DNA from 2 places in the Streptomyces sp. NPDC039480 genome. Region 1 is predicted to be linked to the other one. Evidence: predicted binding sites of a transcription regulator. Region 1 holds the regulator's gene; the other holds the start of a gene.
What was found. Region 1 encodes HrcA, which represses chaperone genes, less so after heat shock. Its sites were predicted from a motif close to TTNGCACTCNGNNNNNCNGAGTGCNAA; they were not measured.
Positions count from the first base shown of each region.

Region 2: the regulator HrcA is predicted to act here: its motif matches at 4,915-4,941, upstream of groL (chaperonin GroEL).

Region 1 covers NZ_JBVITX010000005.1:957-15,365, forward strand. Annotated here, with positions in the region: gene ACZ56E_RS16930 (MBL fold metallo-hydrolase) at 1-715, opposite strand, end outside; gene hrcA (heat-inducible transcriptional repressor HrcA) at 871-1,887, shown strand; gene dnaJ (molecular chaperone DnaJ) at 1,888-3,027, shown strand; gene ACZ56E_RS16945 (nitronate monooxygenase) at 3,286-4,359, shown strand; gene ACZ56E_RS16950 (16S rRNA (uracil(1498)-N(3))-methyltransferase) at 4,356-5,096, shown strand; gene ACZ56E_RS16955 (hypothetical protein) at 5,220-5,834, shown strand; gene ACZ56E_RS16960 (S41 family peptidase) at 5,880-9,128, shown strand; gene ACZ56E_RS16965 (histidine triad nucleotide-binding protein) at 9,217-9,570, shown strand; gene ACZ56E_RS16970 (ribonuclease Z) at 9,586-10,491, shown strand; gene ACZ56E_RS16975 (adenosine deaminase) at 10,526-11,527, shown strand; gene ACZ56E_RS16980 (macrolide family glycosyltransferase) at 11,699-12,889, shown strand; gene ACZ56E_RS16985 (glucarate dehydratase family protein) at 12,985-14,298, shown strand; gene ACZ56E_RS16990 (carbohydrate kinase family protein) at 14,323-14,409, shown strand, end outside.
Region 2 covers NZ_JBVITX010000002.1:256,530-270,938, forward strand. Annotated here, with positions in the region: gene ACZ56E_RS07200 (MFS transporter) at 1-35, shown strand, start outside; gene ACZ56E_RS07205 (YciI family protein) at 78-431, shown strand; gene ACZ56E_RS07210 (RNA polymerase sigma factor) at 505-1,776, shown strand; gene ACZ56E_RS07215 (THUMP-like domain-containing protein) at 1,803-3,041, opposite strand; gene ACZ56E_RS07220 (polysaccharide deacetylase family protein) at 3,124-4,050, shown strand; gene groES (co-chaperone GroES) at 4,529-4,837, shown strand; gene groL (chaperonin GroEL) at 4,951-6,579, shown strand; gene ACZ56E_RS07235 (SDR family NAD(P)-dependent oxidoreductase) at 6,749-7,522, opposite strand; gene ACZ56E_RS07240 (MOSC domain-containing protein) at 7,532-8,212, opposite strand; gene ACZ56E_RS07245 (LysR family transcriptional regulator) at 8,294-9,190, shown strand; gene ACZ56E_RS07250 (WhiB family transcriptional regulator) at 9,231-9,605, opposite strand; gene ACZ56E_RS07255 (response regulator transcription factor) at 9,996-10,607, shown strand; gene ACZ56E_RS07260 (sigma-70 family RNA polymerase sigma factor) at 10,853-11,428, shown strand; gene guaB (IMP dehydrogenase) at 11,568-13,085, shown strand; gene ACZ56E_RS07270 (GuaB3 family IMP dehydrogenase-related protein) at 13,199-14,323, shown strand; gene ACZ56E_RS07275 (nucleotide sugar dehydrogenase) at 14,376-14,409, opposite strand, start outside.

The sequences.
Region 1 (14,409 bases):
CTGCCAGTGTGGCGCGTTGCGCGCGGACAAATGCCGCATTCACCGTCGCGCCGTGTCCGGGGACATACAGCGCGTCCTCGCCGCCCAGGTCGATGAGGCGGTCCAGCGCCGCCGGCCACCGCTTCGGCACCGCGTCCTCGCCCGCCTGCGGTTCGCCCGACTCCTCGACGAGGTCGCCGCAGAAGACGATCTCCGGTCCGCCGTCGGTGCCGGGGACGAGGACCGCCAGGTCGTGGCCCGAGTGGCCGGGCCCGATGTTCGCGAGCAGCACCTGGAGGCCGCCCAGGTCGAGCGTCCACTCCCCGCACACCAGATGGTGCGGGTGCACCAGGAGGTCGGCCGCCTCCGCCGCCGCGTCCGCGTCGAGTCCGTGGCGTACCGCGTCCTCGCGCAGGTCCTCGCGGCCCTTGGTGAAGACCGTCTCGATGCCCACCGCCCCGTACACCTCCACGCCCGCGAAGGCGGCCGCGCCGAGGACGTGGTCGAAGTGCGGGTGGGTCAGCGCGAGATGGGTGACCCTGCGGCCGCCGCCGAGGAGCTGCCGGGCCTGTGTCCGCAGGGCCGCGCCCTCCGCGAGGCTCGACCCGGCCTCGATCATGAGGGCCGCGTCGTCCCCGACGACCAGCCCGGCGGTGCAGTCCCAGTGGGGCAGGCGGCGCCGCCCCACGCGCGGTGCGAGCCGCTCCCAGCCCGCCGCTTCCCATGCCGGCGTCACGTTCATACGGTGACGCTATCCGCACGCGCGGTGTTCGGCAGCCGGTGTCTTGCCGGGGCCGTACCCGACGGCCGTACACTGACCCTTTGAAAGGCTGGCACTCGCCCGCGGTGAGTGCCAGGCGGGGCTCACGGAGACAGCTGGAGGTGTGCGCGATGCTCAATGAACGCAGGCTCGAAGTGCTGCGCGCCATCGTCCATGACTATGTGGGGACGGAGGAGCCCGTCGGCTCGAAGGCGCTCACCGAGCGGCACCGTCTGGGGGTCTCCCCGGCCACCGTCCGCAACGACATGGCGGCGCTGGAGGAGGAAGGGTTCATCGCCCAGCCCCACACCAGCGCGGGGCGCATCCCGACGGACAAGGGGTACCGCCTCTTCGTCGACAAGCTCGCCGGCGTCAAGCCGATGACCGCGCCCGAGCGCCGCGCCATCCAGAATTTCCTGGACGGCGCCGTGGATCTCGACGACGTCGTGGGGCGCACGGTCCGGCTGCTCGCGCAGCTGACCCGGCAGGTCGCCGTCGTGCAGTACCCGTCGCTCACCAGGTCGACGGTGCGCCATGTGGAACTTCTCTCGCTCGCCCCGGCCCGGCTGATGCTCGTACTGATCACCGACACGGGACGGGTCGAGCAGCGCATGATCGACTGCCCGGCGCCGTTCGGCGAGAGTGCGCTCGCGGACCTGCGGGCCAGGCTGAACAGCAGGGTCGCGGGGCGGCGTTTCGCGGATGTGCCACAGTTGGTGCAGGACCTGCCCGAGGCCTTCGAGACCGAGGACCGCGGCACGGTCGCGACCGTCCTCTCCACCCTCCTCGAAACACTCGTGGAGGAGACCGAAGAACGGCTGATGATCGGCGGCACCGCCAATCTCACCCGCTTCGGACATGACTTTCCCCTCACCATCCGGCCCGTTCTCGAAGCCCTTGAGGAGCAGGTCGTGCTCCTCAAGTTGCTTGGTGAGGTGCAGGATTCGGGCATGGCCGTACGGATCGGTCACGAGAACGCCCATGAGGGGCTCAGCTCCACGTCCGTGGTCTCGGTCGGCTACGGTTCGGGAAGCGAGGCAGTCGCCAAACTCGGCGTGGTCGGACCGACCCGCATGGACTATCCGGGAACGATGGGAGCAGTACGCGCAGTGGCACGTTACGTCGGACAGATCCTGGCGGAGTCGTAAGTGGCCACGGACTACTACGCCGTACTCGGCGTGCGCCGCGACGCTTCCCAGGACGAGATCAAGAAGGCCTTCCGGAGGCTGGCGCGTGAGCTTCACCCGGATGTGAATCCGGATCCGAAGACTCAGGAGCGCTTCAAGGAGATCAACGCCGCGTACGAGGTGTTGTCGGACCCGCAGAAGAAGCAGGTCTACGACCTCGGCGGCGACCCCCTGTCCCAGGCGGGCGGCGGCGGAGGCGCGGGCGGCTTCGGCGCCGGTGGCTTCGGCAACTTCTCCGACATCATGGACGCGTTCTTCGGGACGGCGTCGCAGCGCGGGCCGCGCTCGCGCACGCGTCGCGGCCAGGACGCCATGATCCGTCTGGAGATCGACCTCGAAGAGGCCGCCTTCGGGACCACCAAGGACATCCAGGTCGACACGGCCGTGGTCTGTACGACCTGCAGCGGTGAGGGTGCCGCGCCGGGGACGTCCGCCCAGACCTGTGACATGTGCCGCGGTCGCGGCGAGGTGTCGCAGGTCACGCGGTCCTTCCTCGGGCAGGTCATGACGTCGCGGCCGTGCCCGCAGTGTCAGGGCTTCGGCACCGTCGTGCCGACGCCGTGCCCCGAGTGCGCGGGCGACGGGCGCATCCGCTCGCGGCGGACCCTGACGGTCAAGATCCCGGCCGGTGTCGACAACGGCACGCGGATCCAGCTCGCGGGCGAGGGCGAGGTCGGCCCCGGCGGCGGCCCCGCCGGCGACCTCTACGTCGAGATCCACGAGTTGCCGCACGCCGTCTTCCAGCGGCGCGGCGACGATCTGCACTGCACGGTGACGATCCCGATGACCGCGGCGTCCCTCGGCACGAAGGTGCCGCTGGAGACGCTGGACGGCCTCGAGGAGATCGACATCCGGCCCGGCACGCAGTCCGGACAGTCGGTACCGCTGCACGGGCGCGGCATCACGCACCTGCGCGGCGGCGGTCGCGGCGACCTCATCGTGCACGTCGAGGTCCTCACGCCGACGAAGCTCGACCCCGAGCAGGAGCGGTTGCTGCGTGAGCTGGCGCAGCTGCGCGGTGAGGAACGGCCCACGGGGCAGTTCCAGCCGGGGCAGCAGGGGTTGTTCTCCCGCCTCAAGGACGCGTTCAACGGGCGGTAGTGCCTTGAGCGGTGGCCTTGTCGGTCAGCTGCGGGGCGGTGGGGGCTGGCCGCGCAGTTCCCCGCGCCCCTGAAAACAACCCCGTCCCGCGCCCCTTGAAGGGGCCCGGGACGGGCCTTCAAGGGGCGCGGGGAACTGCGCGAGCACCCCGGGACGGCCCGCAGCCGCCAACGGCGCTCGTGGGGCAGACGAGGCGCCGCACACCCGGCACGGGGCACGCGATTCGGCGCCGCCGAAGGACCGTGGCACGATGCGTGCATGTCCTCCGCACTGACCGCTCTCTGCCGCCATCCGATCGTGCAGGCCCCCATGGCGGGCGGCGCCTCAGGGCCGCAGCTCGCCGCGGCCGTCGCCGAGGCCGGCGGGCTCGGGTTCCTCGCCGCCGGGTACAAGACGGCCGACGGGATGTACCAGGAGATCAAACAGTTGCGGGGGCTGACCTCGCAACCCTTCGGCGTGAATCTCTTCATGCCGCAGCCCGACACCGCGGACCCCGCGGCCGTCGAGGTCTACCGCAGCCAGCTCGCCGGCGAGGCCACCTGGTACGAGACGGAGCTCGGCGACCCGGACAGCGGGCGTGACGACGGGTACGACGCCAAGCTCGCGATCCTCCTCGACGACCCGGTGCCGGTCGTCTCCTTCACCTTCGGGTGCCCCACCCGCGACGTCCTCGACGCGTTCGCGCGCGTCGGCACCCTGACCGTCGTCACCGTCACCACGCCGGAGGAGGCCCAGACCGCGCAGTGGGCCGGCGCCGACGCCGTGTGCGTACAGGGCATCGAGGCGGGCGGACACCAGGGCACGCACAAGGACAACCCCGAGGCCGACGGCTCCGGGATCGGGCTGCTCTCCCTCATCACCCAGGTCCGCGAGACCGCGCAGATCCCGATCGTCGCGGCCGGCGGACTGATGCGGGGCGCGCAGATCGCGGCGGTGCTCGCGGCGGGCGCGGACGCGGCGCAGCTCGGCACGGCGTTCCTCGTCACCCCCGAGTCGGGCGCCAACGCCCTGCACAAGCAGGCCATGACCAACCCGCTGTATGTGCGGACCGAGCTGACCCGGGCGTTCTCCGGGCGCCCCGCGCGCGGCCTCGTCAACCGCTTCATGCGCGAGCACGGGCCGTACGCGCCCGCCGCCTACCCCCAGGTCCACCACCTCACGAGCGGGCTGCGCAAGGCCGCGGCGAAGGCCGGTGACGCGCAGGCCATGGCGCTCTGGGCCGGACAGGGCCACCGGCTCGCCCGGGAGCTGCCCGCCGGACAGCTCGTGGAGGTACTCGCCGCCGAACTGGCCGACGCCAAGGCCTCGTTGACGGCGGAGGGTGCCGCGTGACCGCCCCCGTCTTCGTCGTCGACGACTTCACCGCGGGCGCCGACGGACGGTACGTCCTGGACGGCCCGGAGGGGCGGCACGCTGTCTCCGTGAAGCGGCTGCACGCCGGTGAGGACGTCGTCCTGACCGACGGCGCCGGACGGTGGGCGCAGTGCGTGGTCCTCGACACCGAGGGCAAGGACCGGCTCGTCGTGAAGATGGAATCCGTGGCCGAGGAGCCCGAGGAGTCGCCCCGCATCACCGTCGTGCAGGCGCTGCCCAAGGGCGACCGCGGCGAGCTCGCCGTGGAGACCATGACGGAGACCGGCGTCGACGCCGTCGTGCCGTGGACCGCGTCCCGCTGCATCACCCAGTGGAAGGGCGACCGCGGTCTCAAGGCGCTCGCCAAGTGGCGGGCCACCGCACGCGAGGCGGGCAAGCAGTCGCGCCGGGTCCGCTTCCCCGAGATCGCCGACGCCGCGTCGACCAAGCAGGTCGCGGCCCTCCTCGCGGGCGCCGACCTCGCGGCCGTCCTGCACGAGGAGGGCAGCGCACCGCTGGCCACGGCGGAGCTCCCGACGGCCGGGCACATCGTGCTGGTGGTCGGCCCCGAAGGAGGCGTGTCCCCGGACGAGCTGGCGGCGTTCGCCGAGGCGGGCGCGCAGCCGTACCGCCTCGGGCGCAGCGTGCTGCGCACCTCGACCGCGGGGACCGCGGCGACGGCGCTGCTGTTGGGGCGTACGGGGCGCTGGTCCTGACCGCACTTCGCGTAAAGCGGCCGGGGTTGGGTCGTTTCCGGTCGACGTGACGCCCGGCCGCGAGGGGACGGATGGCCGCAAGGGGCCTACCGCACCGGCGTGTGCGGTGGCACTCTGCCGCCCATGGGGGCGTTGAGACGGTTACGCGGCCGGGTGCCGGGCAAGCGGCGTCCGACGATCCTGTACGCCGTCGGGCTGGCCGGCGCCGCCGCGCTCGGCGTCACCGCGTGCGATCCCGTGGACGGCGAGATGAACACCTCGGCGGTCGCGCTCACCACCGACGAGATGGCCACGAAGGAGCTGGAGCGGCAGAAGGCCGACGTGGCGTGGCTCAGCTGTACCGCCAGTTTCGACGACAGGGTCACCCCGCGCGGCAGGTCCGCGTCGGCGGACGCGGTGGTCGACGTGGACTGCCAGGGCGAGACCGACGACGGCAAGGACATCAGCGTCAAGGGCACGGTGCGCTCCGTCGCCGACGGCCGCTGCGTACGCGGCGATCTCACCGCCAAGGTCGACGGCAAGCAGTGGTTCCGCGTCGACGTGCTGGGCAACTGCGGCGCGGACGACGGCAATGGCGACGGTGACGGTGGTGACGATCAGCCCTCCGATCCGCCCGACTCCCACCGGCCGCCGCCCTCCCACGACCCGCCCGACCCCGCACCCACCACCACCGTCACCGTGACGGTCACCCCCGACCCGCCGCCCCACCCGACCTGCAACTGCGTCCCCGGCAAGTGATCCGCCCTCTGTCGGCCCGCCGATACGCTGCCTAGGCTGGTCCGCGTGACAGAGGCAGCGCACTCCGCGTATCTCCGGTTCCCGCACATCCACGGTGAGTTGGTCACCTTCACGGCAGAGGACGACGTCTGGGTCGCACCCCTCGACGGAGGCCGTGCCTGGCGGGTCAGCGCCGACAACGTGCCCGTGAACCACCCCAGGATCTCCCCGGACGGCACGACCGTCGCCTGGACCTCCCGCCGCGACGGGGCCCCAGAGGTGCACATCGCGCCCCTGGAGGGCGGGCCTTCCAAGCGCCTTACATACTGGGGGAGTTGGCAGACCGCCGTGTGCGGCTGGACGCCCGACGGGCAGGTCCTCGCCGTCAGCGCGGCGGGCCAGGCCTCCCTGCGGCGCAGCTGGGCACGGGCCGTGCCGCTCGACGGCGGACCCGCGGCCACCCTGCCGTACGGCATCGTCGGAGATGTCGCGCACGGCCCCGACGGGCAGGTCCTGCTGCTCTCCGCCCCGATGGGCCGCGAGGCCGCCCGGTGGAAGCGGTACCGGGGCGGCACCGCGGGCAAGCTGTGGATACGGCGGCCCGCCGGGGGCGACGAGGACGGCGGCGGCGAGGGGCCTCTGGAGCCCTTCGTGCGCGTCCACGAAGAACTCGACGGGAACATCGAGTACCCGCTCTGGGTCGGCGACCGCATCGCCTTCCTCTCCGACCACGAAGGCGTCGGCGCCCTCTACTCCTCACTGCCCGACGGCACCGACCTGCGCCGCCACACCCCCGTCGAGGACGGCTCCTACGCACGGCACGCCGCCACCGACGGCACCCGCGTCGTCCACATGTCCGCCGGTGAACTGTGGCTCCTCGACGACCTGGTGGACGCCGAGCCGCGCCGCATCGGCCTCCGCCTCGGCGGGCAGCGCACCGACCTGCAGCCGCACCCCGTCTCCGCCGCCCGCTGGTTCGGGGCCGCCGCGCCCGACCACACCGGGCGCGGCAGCGCCGTCTCCGTGCGCGGCTCGGTGCACTGGGTCACGCACCGCGAGGGCCCCGCCCGCGCGCTCGCCGCCGAGCCGGGGGTGCGCGCCCGGCTGCCCCGCACCTTCCGTGTCCAGGGCGAGGAACACGTCGTATGGGTGACCGACGCGGAGGGCGACGAGGCCCTCGAATTCGCGCCGGCCACCGGCCCCGCGCCCGGCACCACCCCGCGCAGGCTCGCCGCGGGACAGCTCGGCCGGGTCCTCGGGCTCGCCGTGGCGCCGGACGGCTCCCGCGCCGCCGTCGCCTCGCACGACGGCCGGGTGCTGCTCGTCGAGCGGGAGAGCGGCGAGGTCCGCGAGGTCGACCGGAGCGCCGACGGCGAGGTCACCGGGCTCGTCTTCTCGCCCGACTCCGCCTGGCTCGCCTGGTCGCATCCGGGACCGAGCCCGCTGCGCCAGCTGAAGCTCGCCAACACCGCGGACCTGTCGGTCGCCGAGGCGACCCCGCTGCGCTTCCGCGACTACGCGCCCGCGTTCACCCTCGACGGCAAGCACCTCGCGTTCCTGTCCGCCCGCGCCTTCGACCCGGTCTACGACGAACACGTCTTCGACCTCGCCTTCGTCGGCGGCTCCCGGCCGCACCTGCTCACCCTCGCCGCGACCACCCCGTCCCCCTTCGGCCCGCAGCGGCACGGCAGACCCTTCGACGCGCAGGACACCGGCTCCGAGACGCCCGACAGCGAGGGCGCCCCCGTCACCCGCATCGACTTCGACGGCCTCGCCGACCGCATCGTGCCGTTCCCCGTCGAGGCCGCCCGCTACACCACGCTGCGGGCCGCCAAGGACGGGCTGCTCTGGCTGCGCCACCCGGTGCGCGGCGTGCTCGGCGCCTCCCGCGCCACCCCGCACGACCCCGACCCCAAGACGGAGCTGGAGCGGTACGACCTCGCACAGCACCGCGTGGAGGGACTCGCCGCGGACGCCGACCACTTCGCCGTCACCGGTGACGGCAAGCGGGTCCTGCTGTGGACCGACGGCAAGCTGAAGGTGGTGCCCAGCGACCGGCGCGCCTCCGGCGACGAGGACAGCGACTCGAACATCACCGTCGACCTCTCCCGGGTCCGGTACACCGTCGACCCGGCCGCCGAGTGGCGTCAGATGTACGCGGAGGCGGGCCGCCTCATGCGCGACAACTTCTGGCGGCCCGACATGGGCGGCGTCGACTGGGACGCCGTACTGGACCGCTACCGTCCCGTCCTCGACCGCGTCGCCACCCACGACGACCTCGTCGACCTGCTGTGGGAGGTGCACGGCGAGCTCGGCACCTCGCACGCGTACGTGGCCTCCGGCGGCGGGGGCGGCGCGCACCGGCAGGGGCTCCTCGGCGCGGACCTCTCGCGTGGCGAGGACGGGCTGTGGCGCATCGACCGGATCCTGCCCTCGGAGACCTCCGACCCGGCCGCCCGGTCCCCGCTCGCCGCGCCCGGCGTCGCCGCCCGCCCCGGCGACGCGGTCATCGAGGTCAACGGCCGGCCCGTCGACCCGGTCGCGGGCCCCGGGCCGCTGCTCGTGGGCACCGCGGGCAAGCCGGTCGAGCTGACCGTCTCGCCGTCCGGCGGCGGCGACCCGCGGTACGCCGTGGTGATCCCCGTCGACGACGAGGAGCCGCTGCGCTACCACGCCTGGGTCGCCGACCGGCGGGCGTACGTCCACGAGCGCTCCGGCGGCCGCCTCGGCTACCTCCACGTGCCCGACATGCAGGCGCCCGGCTGGGCGCAGATCCACCGTGACCTGCGTGTCGAGGTCACCCGCGAGGGCCTGGTCGTGGACGTGCGGGAGAACCGCGGCGGGCACACCTCGCAGCTCGTCGTGGAGAAGCTGGCGCGCCGGGTCGTCGGCTGGGACCTGCCGAGGGGGGCCCGTCCGTTCAGCTATCCGATGGACGCGCCGCGCGGCCCCGTCGTCGCCGTCGCCAACGAGTTCTCCGGCTCCGACGGGGACATCGTCAATGCCGCGATCAGGGCGCTCGGCATCGGACCCGTGGTGGGCACGCGCACCTGGGGCGGCGTCGTCGGCATCGACAGCCGCTACCGCCTGGTCGACGGGACGCTGGTGACGCAGCCGAAGTACGCGTTCTGGCTGGAGGGCCACGAGTGGGGCGTCGAGAACCACGGCGTCGACCCGGACGTGGAGGTCGTCGTCACCCCCGACGACCATGTGGCGGGCCGCGACCCGCAGTTGGACGAGGCGGTCCGCATCGCGCTGGCCGCCCTGGAGGAGCACCCGGCGAAGACGCCGCCGCCCCTGCCCGGCACGGAGTGACCCGGCCGGGGCCCGGCCCCCGGCCTCCCGACGCGGCGGCCGATAGCATGCCGGACGTACTGATCTTTCCGTTTCCAGGAGGCGGCCCATGGCGGGCGAAGCGCACAGCGACTGCTTGTTCTGCAAGATCGTCACGGGCGAGGTGCCCGCGACCGTCGTCCGGGAGACCGAGACGACCGTGGCCTTCCGCGACATCAACCCGCAGGCGCCCACCCACGTCCTGGTGATCCCCAAGGCGCACTACCCGGACGCCGCGTCGCTCGCCGCCGCCGAGCCGCAGCTCGCCGCTGACGTGCTGCGCGAGGCGGGCGAGGTCGCCGCGCAGGAGAAGGCGGAGAGCTACCGCATCGTCTTCAACACCGGCGCGGGCGCGGGCCAGACCGTGTTCCACACCCACGCGCACGTCCTGGGCGGCCGCGGCCTCCAGTGGCCTCCCGGATAGCGGGGGCCGCTCTCCTTGTCCGTACGTGAACTGGTGGTGCTCGGCACCGCGAGCCAAGTCCCCACCCGGCACCGCAACCACAACGGCTACGTCCTGCTCTGGGACGGCCAGGGCATCATGTTCGACCCCGGCGAGGGCACGCAGCGGCAGATGCTGCGCGCCGGGGTCGCCGCCCACGACCTGCACCGGATCTGCGTCACGCACTTCCACGGCGACCACTCCCTGGGGCTCGCCGGGGTGATCCAGCGCATCAACCTCGACCGGGTCCCGCACCCCGTCACCGCCCACTACCCGGCGTCGGGCCAGCGCTTCTTCGACCGCCTGCGGTACGCGACGGCGTACCGCGAGACCGTGCGGCTCGCTGAGGAACCGGTCGCCGCCGACGGGCCGCTGGCCGTGACGGACGCGTACACCCTCGACGCGATCAAGCTCTCGCACCCGGTCGAGTCGTACGGCTACCGGATCACCGAGCCCGACGGGCGCCGCATGCTGCCCGCCCTGCTCGCCGAGCACGGCATCAAGGGGCCAGACGTCGGACGGCTCCAGAAGGAGGGCAGTCTCGGCGGCGTGACCCTCGACGAGGTCAGCGAGGTGCGGCGCGGGCAGCGGTTCGCCTTCGTGATGGACACCCGCCTCTGCGACGGCGTGCACGCGCTCGCCGAGGGCTGCGACATGCTCGTCATCGAGTCGACGTTCCTCGACGAGGACGAACAACTCGCCACCGACCACGGCCATCTGACGGCCGGCCAGGCCGCCCGCGTGGCCGTCGACGCGGGCGTGCGGCACCTCGTCCTCACCCACTTCAGCCAGCGCTACCCCGACCCCGCCGCCTACGAACAGCAGGCCCGCGCCGCCGGCTTCGACGGCGAACTCACCATCGCGCGTGACCTGTCACGCGTACCCCTCCCCAAACGAACCTGAACCACCACCCCCCCGAACTGAGCGAGACCGCACCATGCCGATCCCCAAGGCCGAACTCCACCTCCACATCGAAGGCACCCTCGAACCCGAGCTCGCCTTCGCCCTCGCCGCGCGCAACGGCGTCGAACTGCCCTACGCCGACACCGAAGAGCTCCGCAAGGCCTACCTCTTCGACGACCTCCAGAGCTTCCTGGACCTCTACTACAGCCTCATGGCCGTGCTGCGCACCGAGGCCGACTTCGAGGAGCTCGCGGACGCCTACCTCGCCCGCGCCGCCGCACAGGGCGTCCGGCACGCGGAGATCTTCTTCGACCCGCAGGCGCACACGGCCCGCGGCATCCCCATCGCCACCGTCGTCGAGGGCCTCGGCCGGGCCCTGGACCGCAGCGAGGAGCGGCACGGCGTCTCCACGCGGCTCATCATGTGCTTCCTGCGCGACCAGTCCGCAGACTCCGCCATGGAGACCCTGAGGGCCGCCGAGCCGCACCTCGACCGGATCATCGGCATCGGCCTCGACTCGGCCGAGGTCGGCCACCCGCCGGCCAAGTTCAAGGAGGTGTACGAGGCCGCCGCCGCGCGCGGCCTGCGGCTCGTCGCCCACGCGGGCGAGGAGGGCCCGCCCGCGTACATCACGGAGGCCCTCGACGTGCTGCGCGTCGAGCGCATCGACCACGGGCTGCGCTGCATGGAGGACCCGGAGCTCGTGGAGCGGCTGGTCCGCGACCGCGTGCCGCTCACGCTCTGCCCGCTCTCGAACGTCCGGCTGCGCGCCATCGACGTCCTGGAGGAGCACCCGCTGCCGCGGATGCTGGACGCCGGTCTGATGTGCACGGTCAACTCCGACGACCCGGCCTACTTCGGCGGGTACGTCGACGACACCTTCCACGCCGTGCGCGAGGCGCTGGGCCTCGACCAGGAGCGGCTGCGCACGCTCGCCCGGAACTCCTTCGAGGCGGCCTTCCTGGACCGCGACGCGGCGGACGAGGCGCTGCGGGCGCGGTACCTCGCCGAGGTCGAGGCTTATTCGTTCGACTGACCGCCGGTGCCGGGCTACGGTCCTCGGCATGGACTCCATCGCGCAGATCTACGGCTGACACGGCCCTCGCAGGCCCCCGCCCGCCCCTGAGGGGCCGAGGCGGCGGGCCGCCGTGTCCCCGTCCGTAGCCTCTGCCGCTTTCCGCGGCTTTCTGTACGCGAAGGAATTCCCATGTCATCCCGACGACTCTCCCGTCGCCCTGCCCACATCGCCATGATCGGCGTCCCGATGGTCAGCCACGTGCTGCCGGGTCTTGAGGTCATCCGCGAGCTGGTGGCCCGCGGCCACCGCGTGACGTACGCCAACGACCCGGCCGCCGCCGGCCTCATCGAGCCCACCGGTGCCGAGCTCGTCGCGTACGAGTCGACGCTCCCGCACCGCGACAACATCTGGCCCGAGGACCCGATCGAGGCGAGCGCGCTCTTCCTCGACGACGCGATGGCGGTCCTCCCGCAGCTCCGCGCGGCGTACGACGACGACCCCGCCGACCTGTACCTGTACGACATCGGCGCCTACGTCGCCCGTGCGCTCGCCGAGGCGCAGGGGCGGCCGCTCGTGCAGCTGTCGCCCACCTTCGTGGCGTGGGGCAGCTATCAGGAGGACGTCGGCGCGCACCTCGCGCGACTGCCGGGCGCCGACGCCCTGGAGACCCGGTTCAAGGAGTGGCTCGCCGGGTGCGGGGCCACCACGTTGGACGTGGCGGAGTTCTCCGGCGTGCCGCCGCGCGGCATCGCCACGATTCCGCGCGCCATGCAGCCCCACGCCGACACCGTCGACCCGGAGCGGATCGACTTCGTCGGGCCCTGCCTCGGCGACCGCGCCCTGCGCGAGAGCTGGACGCGGCCGGAGGGCGCGGAGAAGGTGCTGCTGGTCTCGCTCGGCTCGGCGTACACCGTGCAGCCGGAGTTCTACCGGCAGTGCGTGGCCGCGTTCGGGGACCTGCCCGGGTGGCACGTCGTCCTGCAGATCGGCAGGCACGTGGATCCCGCGGAGCTCGGCGGGGACGTGTCGGGCAACGTCGAAGTCCTCTCGTGGGCGCCGCAGTTGGCGGTCCTGGAGCAGGCCGACGCGTTCGTCACCCATGCGGGCATGGGGAGCAGTGGGGAAGGGCTCTACTGCGGGGTGCCGATGATCGCGGTGCCGCAGGGGGCCGAACAGCCGATGAATGCCGACCGGCTCGTGGAGTTGGGGGTGGCGCGGCGGGTCGACACGGCCGACGCGACGGCGGCCGTGCTGCGGAGGGCACTGCTGGACCTGACCTCCGACCCTGAAGTCGAGCGCCGGTGCGCGGAGTTGCGGGAGCAGGTCCGCGCCGAGGGCGGTGCCGCGCGGGCCGCCGATCTGATCGAGGCGGAGCTCTAGCGCTCCGCTGTCGGGGCGGAACGAATCTGCGGGTCCGTCGTGGCCGGTCGCTGCCCCATTGACGCTCGCTGTTCGCGTACCTAGTCTCCGTTCTCATGTATGGACAACGCTCCGACAGTCTCGTCATCACGGACGTCCGTCTCACCCCCGTCCTCGTCGCCGATCCGCCGCTCCTCAATACGCAGGGCGTGCACCAGCCCTACACGCCCCGGCTCATCATCGAGGTGGTCACCGCCGGTGGGGTGACGGGGATCGGGGAGACGTACGGTGACGCGAAATACCTGGAGATCGCGCGGCCGCTCGCCCGGCGGCTGGTCGGTCACGCGGTCTCCGAGTCGAACCGGCTGTTCACACTCGCGGACGAGACGGCCGTCGACGCCGCCCGCGTCGACGACTCCGTGGACGTCGGCGGCCTGCGCGGCGTGCAGACCGCCGACAAGCTGCGGCTCTCCGTCGTCTCCGGGTTCGAGGTGGCCTGTCTGGACGCCCTCGGCAAGGCGCTCGGGCTGCCCGTGCACGCGCTGCTCGGCGGCAAGGTGCGCGACACCGTGGAGTACAGCGCGTACCTGTTCTACAAGTGGGCCGAGCACCCTGCGGGGATCGCGAGCGAGCAGGACGAGGGGTGGGGCGCCGCGCTCGACCCGGCCGGGATCGTCGCCCAGGCCCGGCTCTTCGCCGAGCGGTACGGCTTCTCGTCCTTCAAGCTCAAGGGCGGCGTCTTCCCGCCGGACGAGGAGGCCGCCGCGATCCGTGCCCTGGCCGACGCGTTCCCCGGCCGCCCGCTCCGGCTCGACCCCAACGGCGCCTGGTCCGTGGCGACTTCGCTGAAGGTGGCGGACGAGCTCGGTGACGTACTGGAGTATCTGGAGGACCCCGCGCTCGGCACGCCCGCGATGGCGGAGGTCGCCGCGGGCACGCCGGTGCCGCTCGCCACGAACATGTGCGTGACGACCTTCGAGGAGATACCGGAGGCCTTCGCGAAGAAGGCCGTGCGGGTGGTGCTCTCCGACCACCACTACTGGGGCGGGCTGCGGCGCACCCGCGAGCTGGCCGCCGTCTGCCGGACCTTCGGCGTGAGCGTGTCCATGCACTCCAACACGCACCTGGGCATCAGCCTCGCCGCGATGACGCACGTGGCGGCCACCGTGCCCGGACTCGACCACGCCTGCGACACGCACTACCCCTGGCAGGCCGAGGACGTCCTCACCTCGCGGCTGCGGTTCACCGACGGGAGCATCGCCGTCACCGACACCCCCGGCCTCGGCGTCGAGCTCGACAGGGACCGGCTCGCCGCCCTGCACGCGCGCTGGCTGGACGACGGCTTCCGCGCGCTGCGGGAGCGGGACGACGCGGCGGCGATGCGGGTGGCCGACCCGGCGTGGACGACCCCGGCCGTGCCGCGCTGGTAGCCCTCCGTCCGTTACGTTGCCTGCATGGTCGTACCCGAACAGCCCACCGTCGACCCGCTGAAGGCGGCCCGCAGAGCCGGGGATCCGGACTGCGACGTCTACCTCACCGGC
Region 2 (14,409 bases), on a different contig from region 1:
TCGAAACGGGCGTCTCCCGTTCGTCGCAAGGGTGAGAGGCGAGGAGAAGCCCCGCCGCCACCCGATGGGAGACCACCATGCCGCGCTACCTGATGCTGATCCGCATCGACGAGAACAACGTCCCCGAGGGCGGCCCGAGCCCCGAGCTGCAGGAGCGCATGGGCGCACTGCTCGAAGAGATCACCAAGGCCGGGGTGATGCTCGACACCGCGGGCCTGAAGCCGACCTCCGAAGGCACCCGCGTGACGTGGGACAAGGGTGAACTGTCCACCACCGACGGCCCCTTCACCGAGACCAAGGAGGTCATCGGCGGTTACTTGATCTACCAGGCCAAGGACATGGCCGAGGCGGTCGAGTGGACCACACGGTTCCTCAAGACCCACGACGACCACTGGACGATCACCGCGGAGGTCCGGGAGATCGAGGGCTGAGAGCCACAGGCTCCGAGAGCCGCCGAAGACCGGCGCGCGCCTTTGCGGGTCCCGTGCGGGGATGCTCTGATGGATGGCCGTGAGCCATCCGCCGGAGCAGCCCCGCCAGGTCGTCGAGACCGTCTTCCGCATGGAGTCGCCGCGCATCATCGCCGGCGTCACGCGGATCGTACGGGACGTCGGCATCGCCGAGGAGCTGGCGCAGGACGCCCTGGTGGCGGCCCTCGAACGGTGGCCCGGGGAGGGTGTCCCCGACAACCCGGGCGCCTGGCTCATGGCCACCGCCCGGCACCGCGCCATCGACTTGGTGCGCCGCCGTGAGCGCTACGCCCAGAAGCTCGCGGAGGTCGGCCGCGACCTGGAGACCACGGCGCCCCACGTCGACGAGACCGCCGACCCCGACGCCATCGACGACGACCTGCTGCGCCTCATCTTCACGGCCTGCCACCCGGTGCTCTCCGCCGAGTCCCGCGTGGCGCTCACGCTGCGCCTCCTCGGCGGCCTGACCACCGGGGAGATCGCCCGCGCCGTCCTCGCCTCCGAGTCGACCGTCGCGCAGCGGATCGTCCGCGCCAAGCGCGCCCTCGCCGCCGGCGGCATCGACTTCGAGGTCCCCTACGGCCCGGACCGCGAAGCCCGCCTCGGCTCGGTCCTCGAAGTCATCTACCTGATCTTCAACGAGGGGTACGCCGCCACGGCGGGGGACAACCTGCTGCGCCCCGCCCTGTGCGAGGACGCGCTGCGTCTCGCCCGGGTGCTCGCCGCCCTGATGCCCGAGGAGTCCGAAGTGCACGGCTTGGCCGCACTGTTGGAGCTCCAGGCCTCGCGCACGGCGGCGCGCACGGGCCCGTCGGGCGAGCCCGTGCTGCTCAAGGACCAGAACCGCACCCGCTGGAACCAGCTCCTCGTCCGGCGCGGTTTCGCCGCGCTCGCGCGGGCGCAGAGCATGGCCGCATCGCCCGCCGGGGGCCTCGGCCCGTACGCCCTCCAGGCCGCGATCGCCGCCTGCCACGCGCACGCACACACGTACGAGGACACCGACTGGCAGCAGATCGCCGTCCTCTACGGCCTGCTCGCCGCCCGCGCCCCGTCCCCGGTGGTCGAGCTGAACCGGGCGGTCGCGGTCGCGATGGCCCAGGGCACGGAGGCCGGCCTCGTCCTGGTCGACGCGCTCGCCGCCGAGTCCGCGCTGCGCGACTACCACTTGCTGCCCAGCGTGCGCGGTGACCTCCTGGCACGGCTCGGCCGGCGGGCGGAGGCCCGCGCGGAGTTCGAGCGCGCGGCGTCGCTGGCCCGCAACATGCGGGAGCGGGAGCTGCTGCTGGAACGGGCGGCCGGCTGTTAGGACGCCACGGCCCTCAGGTCACCGGGTCACCGGGCCACCGGGTGGCCGATCAGCATGGTCGGGGCGCCCGCGACGCGGGTCAGGAAGACGGTCGCCGCGTTCTTCCCCTGCGGCTTCACCTTGCGCCGCAGCTCCTCCGGCTCGACGGCGGAACCGCGCTTCTTGACGGTGAGGATGCCGACCCCGCGCTCCCGCAGCAGCGCCTTCAGCTTCTTCACGTTGAAGGGCAGCTGGTCGGTGATCTCGTACGCGGTGGCGTACGGGGTGTCGTGCCGGGCGTCGGAAGTGACGTACGCAATGGTCTCGTCGATGAGCCCGCCCTCGACCCGCGCGGCGACCTCGGCGACCAGGTGGGCGCGGATGACGGCGCCGTCGGGCTCGTACAGGTAACGCCCGACCGGACGCACCTCGGGGTCCGGCAGCATCGCGGCGAGCGTGGTCCACAGGGAGGCGTCGCCTGGCAGGAGCGTCGCGCGGTGCGAGGCGGGGGTGTCCGTGCCGAACCACAGCACGGCCTCCTTCACGTCGCCGCCGTCCGAGATCCACTCGGCGCCGGCCTCGGCGGGGATCGCCTCGTGCGGGATGCCGGGCGCGATCTTCAGCGCGGCGAGCGGGGCCTTGAGCGCGGCGCCGATCGCCCAGGACAGGGGCGGGGAGTAGGCCTCGGGGTCGAAGATCCGGCCGCGCCCGCCCCGCCGTGCCGGGTCGACGAAGACGGCGTCGTACGCGGAGGTGTCCACCTCGGTGACATCCGCCTCCCGGACCTCGATGAGGTCGGCGAGACCGAGGACCTCGGCGTTGGCGCGGGCCGCGGCGCAGGTCAGGGGGTCGCGGTCGACGGCGAGCACGGAGATCCCGGCCCGCGCGAGAGCGATGGCGTCGCCGCCGATGCCGCAGCAGAGGTCGGCCAGTGAACGGACGCCCAGGTCCCGGAAGCTCGTGGCGCGGTGGGCGGCGACGGAGGCGCGCGTGGACTGCTCGACGCCGTTCGGCGTGAAGAACATCCGGGCCGCGTCCTCGGCGCCGAACTTCGCTTCGGCCCGGCGGCGCAGCCGTGCCTGCGCGATGGCGGCGGAGACCAGGAGCGCCGGGTGCGTGCGGCGCAGCCGGGTGGCGGCGGCGAGCTCCTGCGCGGGCTCGACGTCCCGCACCTCGTCGAGCAGGGCCAGGCCCTCGTCGGTGCGCAGGGCGGCGAAGGCGGCGAGGGGGTCGCCGAGGTCGGTCTCGTGGCCGCTCGGCGTGTTCGGGTCGTTCACCTGCCCCATTGTGGGCCAGTCGGTGGATGGTGCGCGGCCGGTGGCGGTGTCGGGCCCTCGCTACGGCCTTGAGCTGCGAGGATCCGGCGCCATGCAACTAGTACGACAAAAGGAAGAATCCGCCAGAAGACGGAAGAATCAGGTGCGTGTCCTGGTGGCCGCCCTGTCCGTCGCGGCGATCGCATCGGGCTGCGTCTCCGGAGACGGATCCGACGGCGCGACACCGGCCCACGGCCAGCAGCCGCTCAACGCCCCACCCGCCCGCGCCCTCGACTCCTACGCCAGGAAACTCGCCGCGGTCCAGGTGGCACGGGCCGCGGCGGCCAAGCGCTGGGGCCTGGCCAGGACCCCGCTGGCGGCACCCGCGCCGCCCAGGACCAAGCCGCGGCTCACCACCCGCAAGGGCTTCGAGGTCACGGAGCAGAAGGGCCTGCCGCCGGTCTTCACGACCATCCCCACCAAGAAGAAGGTCGTCTTCCTGACCATCGACGACGGCGCCGAGAAGGACCCCGCGCTGCTGAGGATGATGAGCGACCTGCGCATCCCGTACACCGCGTTCCTCAGCGACTACCTCGTCAAGGAGGACTACGCCTACTTCAAGAAGATGCAGTCCCGCGGTGTCGTCCTGAACAACCACACCCTCAACCACCGCTACATGCCCGGACTTTCGTACGAGGGGCAGCGCCGCGAGATCTGCGGCATGCAGGACGTCATCCAGAAGCGCTACGGCAAACGCCCCGAGCTCTTCCGCCCGCCGTACGGCAACTACAACGAGGACACCCTGCGCGCCGCCAAGGCCTGCGGGATCAAGGCGGTGCCCCTCTGGGCTTCGGAGGCCTTCGCCGACCGCATGGAGTGGCGCGAGTGGGACAAGGACCTGCACCCCGGCGACATCATCCTCACGCACTTCCGGGGGCGTGAGGACTGGAAGGGCACCATGCCCGACATGGTCCGCCGCGTCATGAAGACGGTCACCGCCAGGGGGTACGCGGTGGCGAGGCTGGAGGACTACCTGTGACCCCGCGGGCGCGAGCGCGCCGCCGCATCCTCGCCGCGGCCCTCCTGTACGGAACACTCGCGCCCGCACTCCTCACAGGCTGCGCGGACTCGGTGGACCCGATCGAGCGCCTGGGCAGAAAGGCAGCGGAGAAGCTCCCTTCGCGCAAGCCCACAGCCACGGGTGAGCCGCGCCCCATCCGCTGTGCCGAGCACGAGGAACCGAGGCGCCCACCTGTCGCCGACAGGGAACCCCAGACAACCGCGACCCGTTGCCCCGAAGGGGTGCCTCACACCCCACTCCGCTGACGCCCGGCGCGCAGCCGATTGGCACTCCGCTTGACCGAGTGCTAACCCGCGTCCTAGTCTCGCTTCTGGCACTCCCCACTGGAGAGTGCCAACAGCGACGGGCAGGTCCGGCACCCGCGACGACGGATCCACCTGGTCGCCACACCTCAGACTCTTAACCCCGTGAGATCTCCGAAGGGGGAGACCGGATCGTGACGACCGCCAGCTCCAAGGTTGCCATCAAGCCGCTTGAGGACCGCATTGTGGTCCAGCCGCTCGACGCCGAGCAGACCACGGCCTCCGGCCTGGTCATTCCGGACACCGCGAAGGAGAAGCCCCAGGAGGGTGCTGTCCTCGCCGTGGGCCCGGGCCGCTTCGAGAACGGCGAGCGCCTGCCGCTCGACGTGAAGGTCGGCGATGTCGTGCTGTACAGCAAGTACGGCGGCACCGAGGTGAAGTACAACGGCGACGAGTACCTCGTCCTCTCGGCCCGCGACGTGCTCGCGATCGTCGAGAAGTAATTCACCCAGCAGATTTGCTTTCCGAGCTGCGCCCCTGGTCACCCCGCTAGTTGCCGGGCGGCGAGGGGCGTAGTTCGTTACAACCGAGTTTTCGAGAGGGCTGAATCGCTCCCATGGCGAAGATCCTGAAGTTCGACGAGGACGCCCGTCGCGCCCTTGAGCGCGGCGTCAACAAGCTTGCCGACACGGTCAAGGTGACGATCGGCCCCCGCGGCCGCAACGTCGTCATCGACAAGAAGTTCGGCGCCCCGACCATCACCAACGACGGCGTCACCATCGCCCGCGAGGTAGAGGTCGACGACCCGTACGAGAACCTCGGCGCCCAGCTGGTGAAGGAGGTGGCGACCAAGACCAACGACATCGCGGGTGACGGCACCACCACCGCCACCGTGCTCGCCCAGGCCCTGGTCAAGGAAGGCCTGCGCAACGTCGCCGCCGGCGCCTCCCCGGCCGCCCTGAAGAAGGGCATCGACGCCGCCGTCGCGGCCGTCTCCGAGGAGCTCCTCGCCACCGCCCGCCCGATCGACGACAAGGCCGACATCGCGGCCGTCGCCGGTCTGTCGGCCCAGGACCCGCAGGTCGGCGAGCTCATCGCCGAGGCGATGGACAAGGTCGGCAAGGACGGTGTCATCACCGTCGAGGAATCCAACACCTTCGGCCTGGAGCTCGACTTCACCGAGGGCATGGCCTTCGACAAGGGCTACCTGTCGCCGTACATGGTGTCCGACCAGGAGCGTATGGAGGCCGTCCTCGACGACCCGTACATCCTGATCCACCAGGGCAAGATCTCGTCGATCCAGGACCTCCTGCCGCTGCTCGAGAAGGTCATCCAGGCCAACTCCTCGAAGCCGCTCCTGATCATCGCCGAGGACGTCGAGGGCGAGGCCCTGTCGACCCTGGTCGTGAACAAGATCCGCGGCACCTTCAACGCCGTCGCGGTGAAGGCCCCCGGCTTCGGCGACCGCCGCAAGGCGATGCTCGGCGACATGGCCACCCTCACCGGTGCCACCGTCATCGCCGAGGAGGTCGGCCTCAAGCTCGACCAGGTCGGCCTGGACGTGCTCGGCACCGCCCGCCGCGTCACCATCACCAAGGACGACACGACGATCGTCGACGGCGGCGGCAACAAGGCCGACGCCGACGCCCGCGTCGCCCAGATCAAGGCCGAGATCGAGGCCACGGACTCCGACTGGGACCGCGAGAAGCTCCAGGAGCGCCTCGCGAAGCTGGCCGGCGGCGTGTGCGTCATCAAGGTCGGCGCCGCCACCGAGGTGGAGCTGAAGGAGAAGAAGCACCGTCTGGAGGACGCCATCTCCGCGACCCGCGCCGCGGTCGAGGAGGGCATCGTCTCCGGTGGTGGCTCCGCTCTGGTGCACGCCGTCAAGGTCCTCGAGGGCAACCTCGGCAAGGAGGGCGACGAGGCCACCGGTGTCGCCGTCGTCCGCCGCGCCGCCGTCGAGCCGCTGCGCTGGATCGCCGAGAACGCCGGCCTCGAGGGCTACGTCATCACCTCGAAGGTCGCCGAGCTCGAGAAGGGCTTCGGCTTCAACGCCGCGACCGGTGAGTACGGCGACCTGGTCAAGGCCGGCGTCATCGACCCGGTCAAGGTCACCCGCTCCGCCCTGGAGAACGCCGCGTCGATCGCTTCGCTGCTCCTCACGACCGAGACCCTGGTCGTCGAGAAGCCGGCCGAGGAAGAGGCCGACGCCGGTCACAGCCACGGTCACGGTCACTCCCACTGACCGCTGCGCTCGCTTGAACGGTGACTGAGGCCCGGCTCCCCTATACGGGAGCCGGGCCTCAGCCCCTTCCGGCTTCGCTTCTGCCCGGTTGCGCTTTGCGCGCCGGGTGCGGGTTGTTCGTGGCCGGCCGCGCAGTTCCCCGCGCCCCTAACGGGGCGCCCCCGGGACGCTACTGCGGGCCGTACTTGCGGCCCGTTCGGGACGTGACGCCCCCGAGCAGATTCCGTGGCGTCACCTTCACCACCCCCATCAGCGCCTTGTACCGCGGGTCCGGGATGGAGAGTGTCTTGCCCCGGGCAAGGTCGGCCAGCGCCGCCGCGACCAGCTTGTCCGCGTCGAGCCACATCCAGTTGGGGATGTTGGACGTGCCCATCCCGGCCCGCTGGTGGAACTCCGTGCGGACGAAGCCGGGGCAGAGCGCCATCAGCCGCACCCCGGACCCGGCCAGGTCCTTCGCCGCGCCCTGCGTGAACTGCACGACCCACGCCTTCGACGCGCCGTACGTCCCGCGCGGCACGAACGCCGCCACCGACGCGACGTTCACGACCCCGCCCCGGCCGCGGTCCCGCATCGAGGCGGTCGCGGCCGACGTCAGCCGCAGCACCGCCTCGCAGTGCACCTTGAGCATGGTCAGCTCGTCGGCCATCGAGACTTCCAGATACCGCCCCTTGTTGCCGAACCCCGCGTTGTTGATCAGCAGGTCGACCGGGTCCCTCCGGTTCGACAGCCGCTGCTCGACCGCCTCGATGCCCGCGTCCGTCGCGAGGTCGGCGGTGAGCACCTCCGCCTCGATGCCGTGCCGGTCGTGCAGCTCGGTCGCCTGTTCGCGCAGCCGCTTGGTGTCGCGAGCCACCAGCACGAGGTTGTGCCCGTCACCCGCGAGACGCCGCGCGAAGGCGGCGCCGATGCCGGCGGTAGATCCCGTAATCAGAGCCGTAGTCATGGACCAAGGCTAGTGAGATCGCGTGACCCCGTGCTGCGCCATGTACTTGCGGGCCCGCTGGGCCGTCCCGGGGTGCAGCGCGTCGCCCGCCGCGAGCAGCTGCGGCAGCAGCGCCTTCTCCGTCGTGACGGCCCGGTACTGCAGGCCGACGGTGACCTCGTGCGCCGGCCGGTGCAGGATCTCGATGCGGTCCCCGGCCCGGATCTCACCCGGTTCGATCACCCGCAGATACGCGCCGGGGGCGCCCCCATCGGTGAACCGCTTGATCCACCCCTTCTCGCCGAGGTGGCCCTGGAACGTACGGCAGGGAATGCGGCCGCTCGTCACCTCGAGCACCAGATCGGCGCCTATCCGCCAGCGCTCGCCGATCTTCGCGCCGTTCACGTCGACCCCGGACGTCGTGAGGTTCTCGCCGAAGGAGCCGTTGGGCAGGGCCCGCCCGAGCGTCTCCTCCCAGGTGTCGAGGTCCTCGCGCGCGTAGGCGTACACCGCCTGGTCGTTGCCTCCGTGGTGCCGCAGGTCGGAGATCTCGTCACCGTCGACGCCGCTCCCGCCGACCCCCTTCGCGCCCGGCGCGGCCACCCGCACGGGTCCGGGAACCGGACGCTTGTCGATCCCGGTGAGACCGGAGGGCGCGGCGGTGTACTCGGACGGCTTGCGGCGGCCCACGTTTACAGAAAGAAGCTCCATGGCAGGCAGGCTAAGGGAGACGCCCTCAAAGGCGCGACGTACTATTTCGCGACATGTCCAAGCGTCGCTTATGATCGAACCATGATCGAGGCCCGTCATCTCCGTGTTCTGCGCGCCGTGGCCGCCACCGGCTCCTTCTCGGCCGCGGCCCGTGAGCTCGGCTGCACCCAGCCCGCCGTCAGCCAGCAGATGAAGGCGCTCGAATCCTCGGCCGGCACGCCGCTGCTGATCCGCACGGGCCGTGAGATGCGCCTGACGCAGGCGGGCGAGGCACTCGTCCGGCACGCGGCGGGCATCCTCGCCGGGCTCACCGCCGCGGAGGAGGAGGTCGCCGCGATCGCGGGCCTGCGCGCGGGCCGGGTCCGGCTCGTCTCCTTCCCCAGCGGCAGCTCGACCCTCGTCCCCTGCGCCCTCGCGGCCTTGCGTGCCGCACATCCCGGCACGCGCGTGTCGCTCGTCGAGGCCGAGCCGCCGCGCTCCGTGGAGATGCTGCGCGAGGGCGACTGCGACGTCGCGCTGGCGTTCCGGTACGAAGGGGCGACGGCGGCGGAGGAGTGGGGCGACCTCGTCGTGCGGCCGCTGCTCGCGGACCGGCTCGTCGGCCTCGTGCCGGAGGGGCACCGGCTCGCCGACGCGGAATCGGTCACCATCGGGGAGTTCGCGGACGAGTCGTGGATCGCGGGCTGCCCCCGCTGCCGCAGGCAACTGGTGGAGGTCTGCGAGAGCGCGGGCTTCGTGCCCCGGATCGATTTCGCGACCGACGACTATCCGGCCGTGATCGGCCTGGTCGGGGCCGGTCTGGGAGTGGCGGTGCTGCCCGAGCTCGCGATCGAGTCGGTGCGCCCCAAGGGCGCCCGCACCGTGACGGTGGAGCCTGCCGTGCAGCGGGAGATCGTCGCGCTCACCCTGCCGGATCTGGCACAGGTGCCTGCCGTCGCCGCCACGCTGGACCACCTCGCGCGGGCCGCGGCCCGCTGATCGGCACCCCTGCGGGGGCACCCCGAGAAGAAACGTTCCTTCAGCCGTGCGACACGGAACTGTGTGACACGGAGCCGTGTGACACGGAGCTGTGTGACACGGCGCCGCTCGACGAGGCGGCCGCCGTGACGAGTCTGTTGCGGGCCCGCCCCATGAGCTCTTCGCGCTCGTCCTCGGTCAGCCCGCCCCATACGCCGTAGGGCTCGCGCACCGCGAGCGCGTGCGCGGCGCACTCCGCCCGCACCGGGCACCGCATGCAGACCTCCTTGGCCGAGTTCTCGCGTGCGCTGCGCGCCGCTCCCCGCTCGCCCTCCGGGTGGAAGAAGAGCGAGCTGTCGACCCCACGGCAGGCCGCGAGGAGCTGCCAGTCCCAGAGATCTGCGTTCGGTCCGGGAAGGCGGGAGAAATCTGCCATTGCTGGTCCCCTTGGTGCCGTTCTGACGCGGATACGGTGCCGATGACCGTACATCTACTGTCTAAGGAGATGAAAATATGACTCATTGCGAATCTAGCCATAGACACCAGGAAAAGGGAAGAAAAGGCGCTAAATGGGGCATAGGTTGTGATGAAAGGTTGAGGGTGTCCCGCGCGCTCTCCGCTGTGTCCGCACCCTCACGTAGAGTGCCGAAGGTGGCTGACCGCCCCGTAACTCTTTCGGGTGACCGTCGTTGAGAGTGCGGAGGCGGTTGAAGAAACAAGCGCTCGGGCAGGTGTCCGAGAGCGTCAACCGCACAGGTGACGAATAAGTACCAGCCTGGAGGCTCAAGGTGACGCGCAGCAGCTGTGAGAGCCGCGGAGGACAGTCATGACATCGGTCCTCGTCTGCGACGACTCCCCGCTTGCCCGAGAGGCGCTCCGCCGCGCGGTCGCGACCGTGCCCGGCGTAGAGCGTGTGACGACTGCGGCCAACGGCGAGGAAGTCCTCCGCCGCTGGGGCGCCGACCGCTCGGACCTGATTCTGATGGACGTACGCATGCCCGGTCTCGGGGGTGTGGAGACCGTCCGGCGGCTGCTGTCCGCCGACCCCGGTGCGCGCATCATCATGCTCACCGTCGCCGAGGACCTGGACGGGGTCGCGCTCGCGGTCGCCGCGGGTGCCCGCGGCTATCTGCACAAGGACGCCTCGCGCGCCGAGCTGCGGGCGACCGTCACCCAGGCGCTCGCCGACCCGACGTGGCGGCTCGCCCCGCGCAGACTGCGTTCGGCCGAGATGGGCGCCGCGCCCACCCTCACCGCGCGCGAGATCCAGGTCCTCGAAGGCATGAGCCACGGCCGGTCGAACGCGGAGATCGGCCGTGAGCTCTTCCTCTCCGAGGACACGGTGAAGACGCACGCCAGGCGCCTCTTCAAGAAGCTCGGCGCCTCGGACCGGGCACACGCCGTGGCGCTCGGATTCCGCTGGGGTCTGGTCCGCTGAGTGCACCGCCACGGGGGCACGGCGATCCCCGTCCGCCACCCGGTGGGCGGGGCGGCCGACGCCCGTGGCTGCTTGTTTCGCCGCCGATGCCGCATCCTTGAGGTGTGGAGTTCCTCGGGGACGAGTCGATCGAGCGGGAGGGGAGGGCGCAGGAGATGAGTTCCGGCGCACCTGCTCATAACGCTTCAGTGCACAACTACGGACGCGGTGCCGCGGATCAGTCGCCGTCAAGGCACCATGGACCGATGCGCGATGACAAGACGTCGGTGATCGGTGCCCTCGTTCTTCGCGCTGTGGAGGGCGACGAGCAGGCCACGCACGACCTGCTGGCACACGTGCACCCGCTCGCGCTGCGCTACTGCCGCACCCGTCTGTCCCGACTTCCGGGTGATGCTCGGCACTTCGTGGAGGACCTGGCGCAGGAAGTCTGTGTCGCCGTCCTCCTCGCCCTGCCGCGCTACAAGGACACGGGCCGCCCCTTCGAAGCCTTCGTCTTCGCGATCGCGGCGCACAAGGTCGCCGACCTTCAGCGCGCGGCGATGCGGCACCCCGGATCCACCGCGGTGCCCTCCGACGAGATGCCGGAGCGGCCCGACGACTCGCTCGGCCCGGAGGAGCGCGCGCTGCTCAGCAGTGACGCGGAGTGGGCCAAGAAGCTCCTCGCCAACCTTCCGGACAACCAGCGCGAGCTGCTGCTCCTGCGGATCGCCGTCGGCCTCACGGCCGAGGAGACCGGACAGATGCTGGGCATGTCCCCGGGGGCGGTGCGGGTCGCGCAGCACCGGGCGCTGAGCCGTCTGCGGGCGCTCGCCGAGCAGTGAGGACACCGCTCGGCCGAGGCCTGAGCGACGCCGTACGAACGTACAAAGAACCGCGATGATCTTGATCGTGGAATGAGACACCCTCGAAGCCCGTTAGCATGGACATCCGCACCGATCAAGGCCATTTGGGGAAGGTGTCATGACTGCAAACGGCGGTTCTTCGACTGGGGTGCCCGAGAAATTCGCGACACTCGGGCTGACCTACGACGACGTGCTGCTGCTGCCGGGCGCGTCGGACATGGCGCCCGACCAGATCGACACTTCCTCGCTCGTCTCCAAGAACGTCAGGGTGAACGTCCCGCTGCTCTCCGCGGCGATGGACAAGGTCACCGAGTCCCGCATGGCGATCGCCATGGCGCGCCAGGGCGGCGTCGGTGTCCTGCACCGCAACCTCTCCATCGCCGACCAGGCCAACCAGGTCGACCTGGTGAAGCGCTCCGAGTCCGGCATGGTCACCGACCCGATCACGGTGCACCCGGACGCGACGCTCGGCGAGGCCGACGCGATCTGCGCGAAGTTCCGCATCAGCGGCGTCCCGGTCACCGACGCGGCCGGCAAGCTGCTCGGCATCGTCACCAACCGTGACATGGCCTTCGAGAACGACCGCAGCCGCCAGGTGCGCGAGGTCATGACGCCGATGCCGCTGGTCACCGGCAAGGTCGGCATCTCCGGCGTGGACGCCATGGAGCTGCTGCGCCGCCACAAGATCGAGAAGCTGCCGCTGGTCGACGACGCGGGCATCCTCAAGGGCCTCATCACGGTCAAGGACTTCGTGAAGGCCGAGAAGTACCCGAACGCCGCCAAGGACGGCGAGGGCCGCCTGCTGGTCGGCGCCGCCGTCGGTGTCGCGGGCGACGCCTTCGAGCGCGCCCAGGCCCTGGTCGCCGCGGGCGTCGACTTCATCGTCGTCGACACCGCGCACGGCCACTCCCGGCTGGTCGGCGACATGGTCGCCAAGATCAAGTCGGACGCCCCGCGCGTGGACGTCATCGGCGGCAACATCGCCACCCGCGACGGCGCCAAGGCGCTCATCGACGCCGGTGTCGACGGCATCAAGGTCGGCGTCGGCCCCGGCTCCATCTGCACCACGCGCGTCGTCGCCGGTATCGGCGTACCGCAGGTAACGGCTATCTACGAAGCGTCGCTCGCCGCCAAGGAGGCCGGTGTCCCGGTCATCGGCGACGGCGGCCTGCAGTACTCCGGAGACATCGCCAAGGCGCTCGTCGCCGGCGCGGACACGGTCATGCTGGGCTCGCTCCTCGCCGGCTGCGAGGAGTCCCCGGGTGAGCTGATGTTCATCAACGGCAAGCAGTTCAAGTCGTACCGCGGCATGGGCTCGCTGGGCGCGATGCAGACCCGCGGCGAGCGCAAGTCCTTCTCCAAGGACCGGTACTTCCAGGAGGGCGTCGCCTCCGACGAGAAGCTGGTGCCCGAGGGCATCGAGGGCCAGGTCCCCTACCGCGGCCCGCTCTCGGCCGTTGTCCACCAGCTGGTCGGCGGACTGCGCCAGTCGATGTTCTACGTCGGCGGACGCACCGTCCCCGACCTGCAGGCCAACGGCCGCTTCGTCCGCATCACGTCCGCGGGCCTCAAGGAGAGCCACCCGCACGACATCCAGATGACGGTCGAGGCGCCGAACTACAGCCGTACGAAGTAGCCTGCCGGCTCCACACCCACGTGTGAGGGGCGGTCCCGGGTCAACCGGGACCGCCCCTTCCGTGTGCGTCGGGGATACTGGACAGGCAGACCAAGAGGGAAAGGCCCCACAACGTGACTGAGATCGAGATCGGGCGCGGCAAGCGCGGCCGCCGCGCGTACGCCTTCGACGACATCGCCGTCGTACCGAGCCGGCGCACCCGCGACCCGAAGGAGGTCTCGATCGCGTGGCAGATCGACGCCTACCGCTTCGAGCTGCCCTTCCTGGCCGCTCCCATGGACTCGGTGGTCTCCCCGCAGACCGCCATCCGCATCGGTGAGCTGGGCGGCCTCGGCGTCCTGAACCTCGAAGGCCTCTGGACGCGGTACGAGGACCCGCAGCCGCTGCTCGACGAGATCGCCGAGCTGGACTCGGAGACCGCGACCCGCCGCCTCCAGGAGATCTACGCGGCCCCGATCAAGGCCGACCTGATCGGACAGCGCATCAAGGAGGTGCGCGACGCGGGCGTCGTCACCGCCGCCGCGCTCTCGCCGCAGCGCACCGCCGAGTTCTCCAAGGCCGTCGTGGACGCCGGCGTCGACATCTTCGTGATCCGCGGCACCACCGTCTCCGCCGAGCACGTCTCCGGCGCCGCCGAGCCGCTGAACCTGAAGCAGTTCATCTACGAGCTGGACGTCCCGGTCATCGTCGGCGGCTGCGCCACCTACACCGCGGCCCTGCACCTGATGCGCACCGGCGCCGCGGGCGTCCTGGTCGGCTTCGGCGGCGGCGCCGCGCACACCACGCGCAACGTCCTTGGCATCCAGGTCCCGATGGCCACCGCAGTGGCGGACGTCGCCGCGGCCCGCCGTGACTACATGGACGAGTCCGGCGGCCGGTACGTGCACGTCATCGCCGACGGCGGCGTGGGCTGGTCCGGCGACCTGCCCAAGGCCATCGCGTGCGGCGCCGACTCCGTGATGGTGGGCTCCCCGCTGGCCCGCGCCACGGACGCGCCCGGCAAGGGCCACCACTGGGGCATGGAGGCCGTCCACGAGGACGTGCCGCGCGGCAAGAAGGTCGACCTGGGCACGGTCGGCACCACCGAGGAGATCCTCACAGGACCGTCGCACATCCCGGACGGCTCGATGAACTTCTTCGGAGCGCTGCGCCGCGCCATGGCGACCACGGGCTACAGCGAGCTCAAGGAGTTCCAGCGCGTCGAGGTGACGGTCGCGGACTCGCAGCACAAGCGCTGACGGATCGTTCTCGGAAGGGCCCCGGTACTTCGTACCGGGGCCCTTTTCGTCGTCACAGCCGGTGGGCGGCGCCCGCCGGAGTGGCG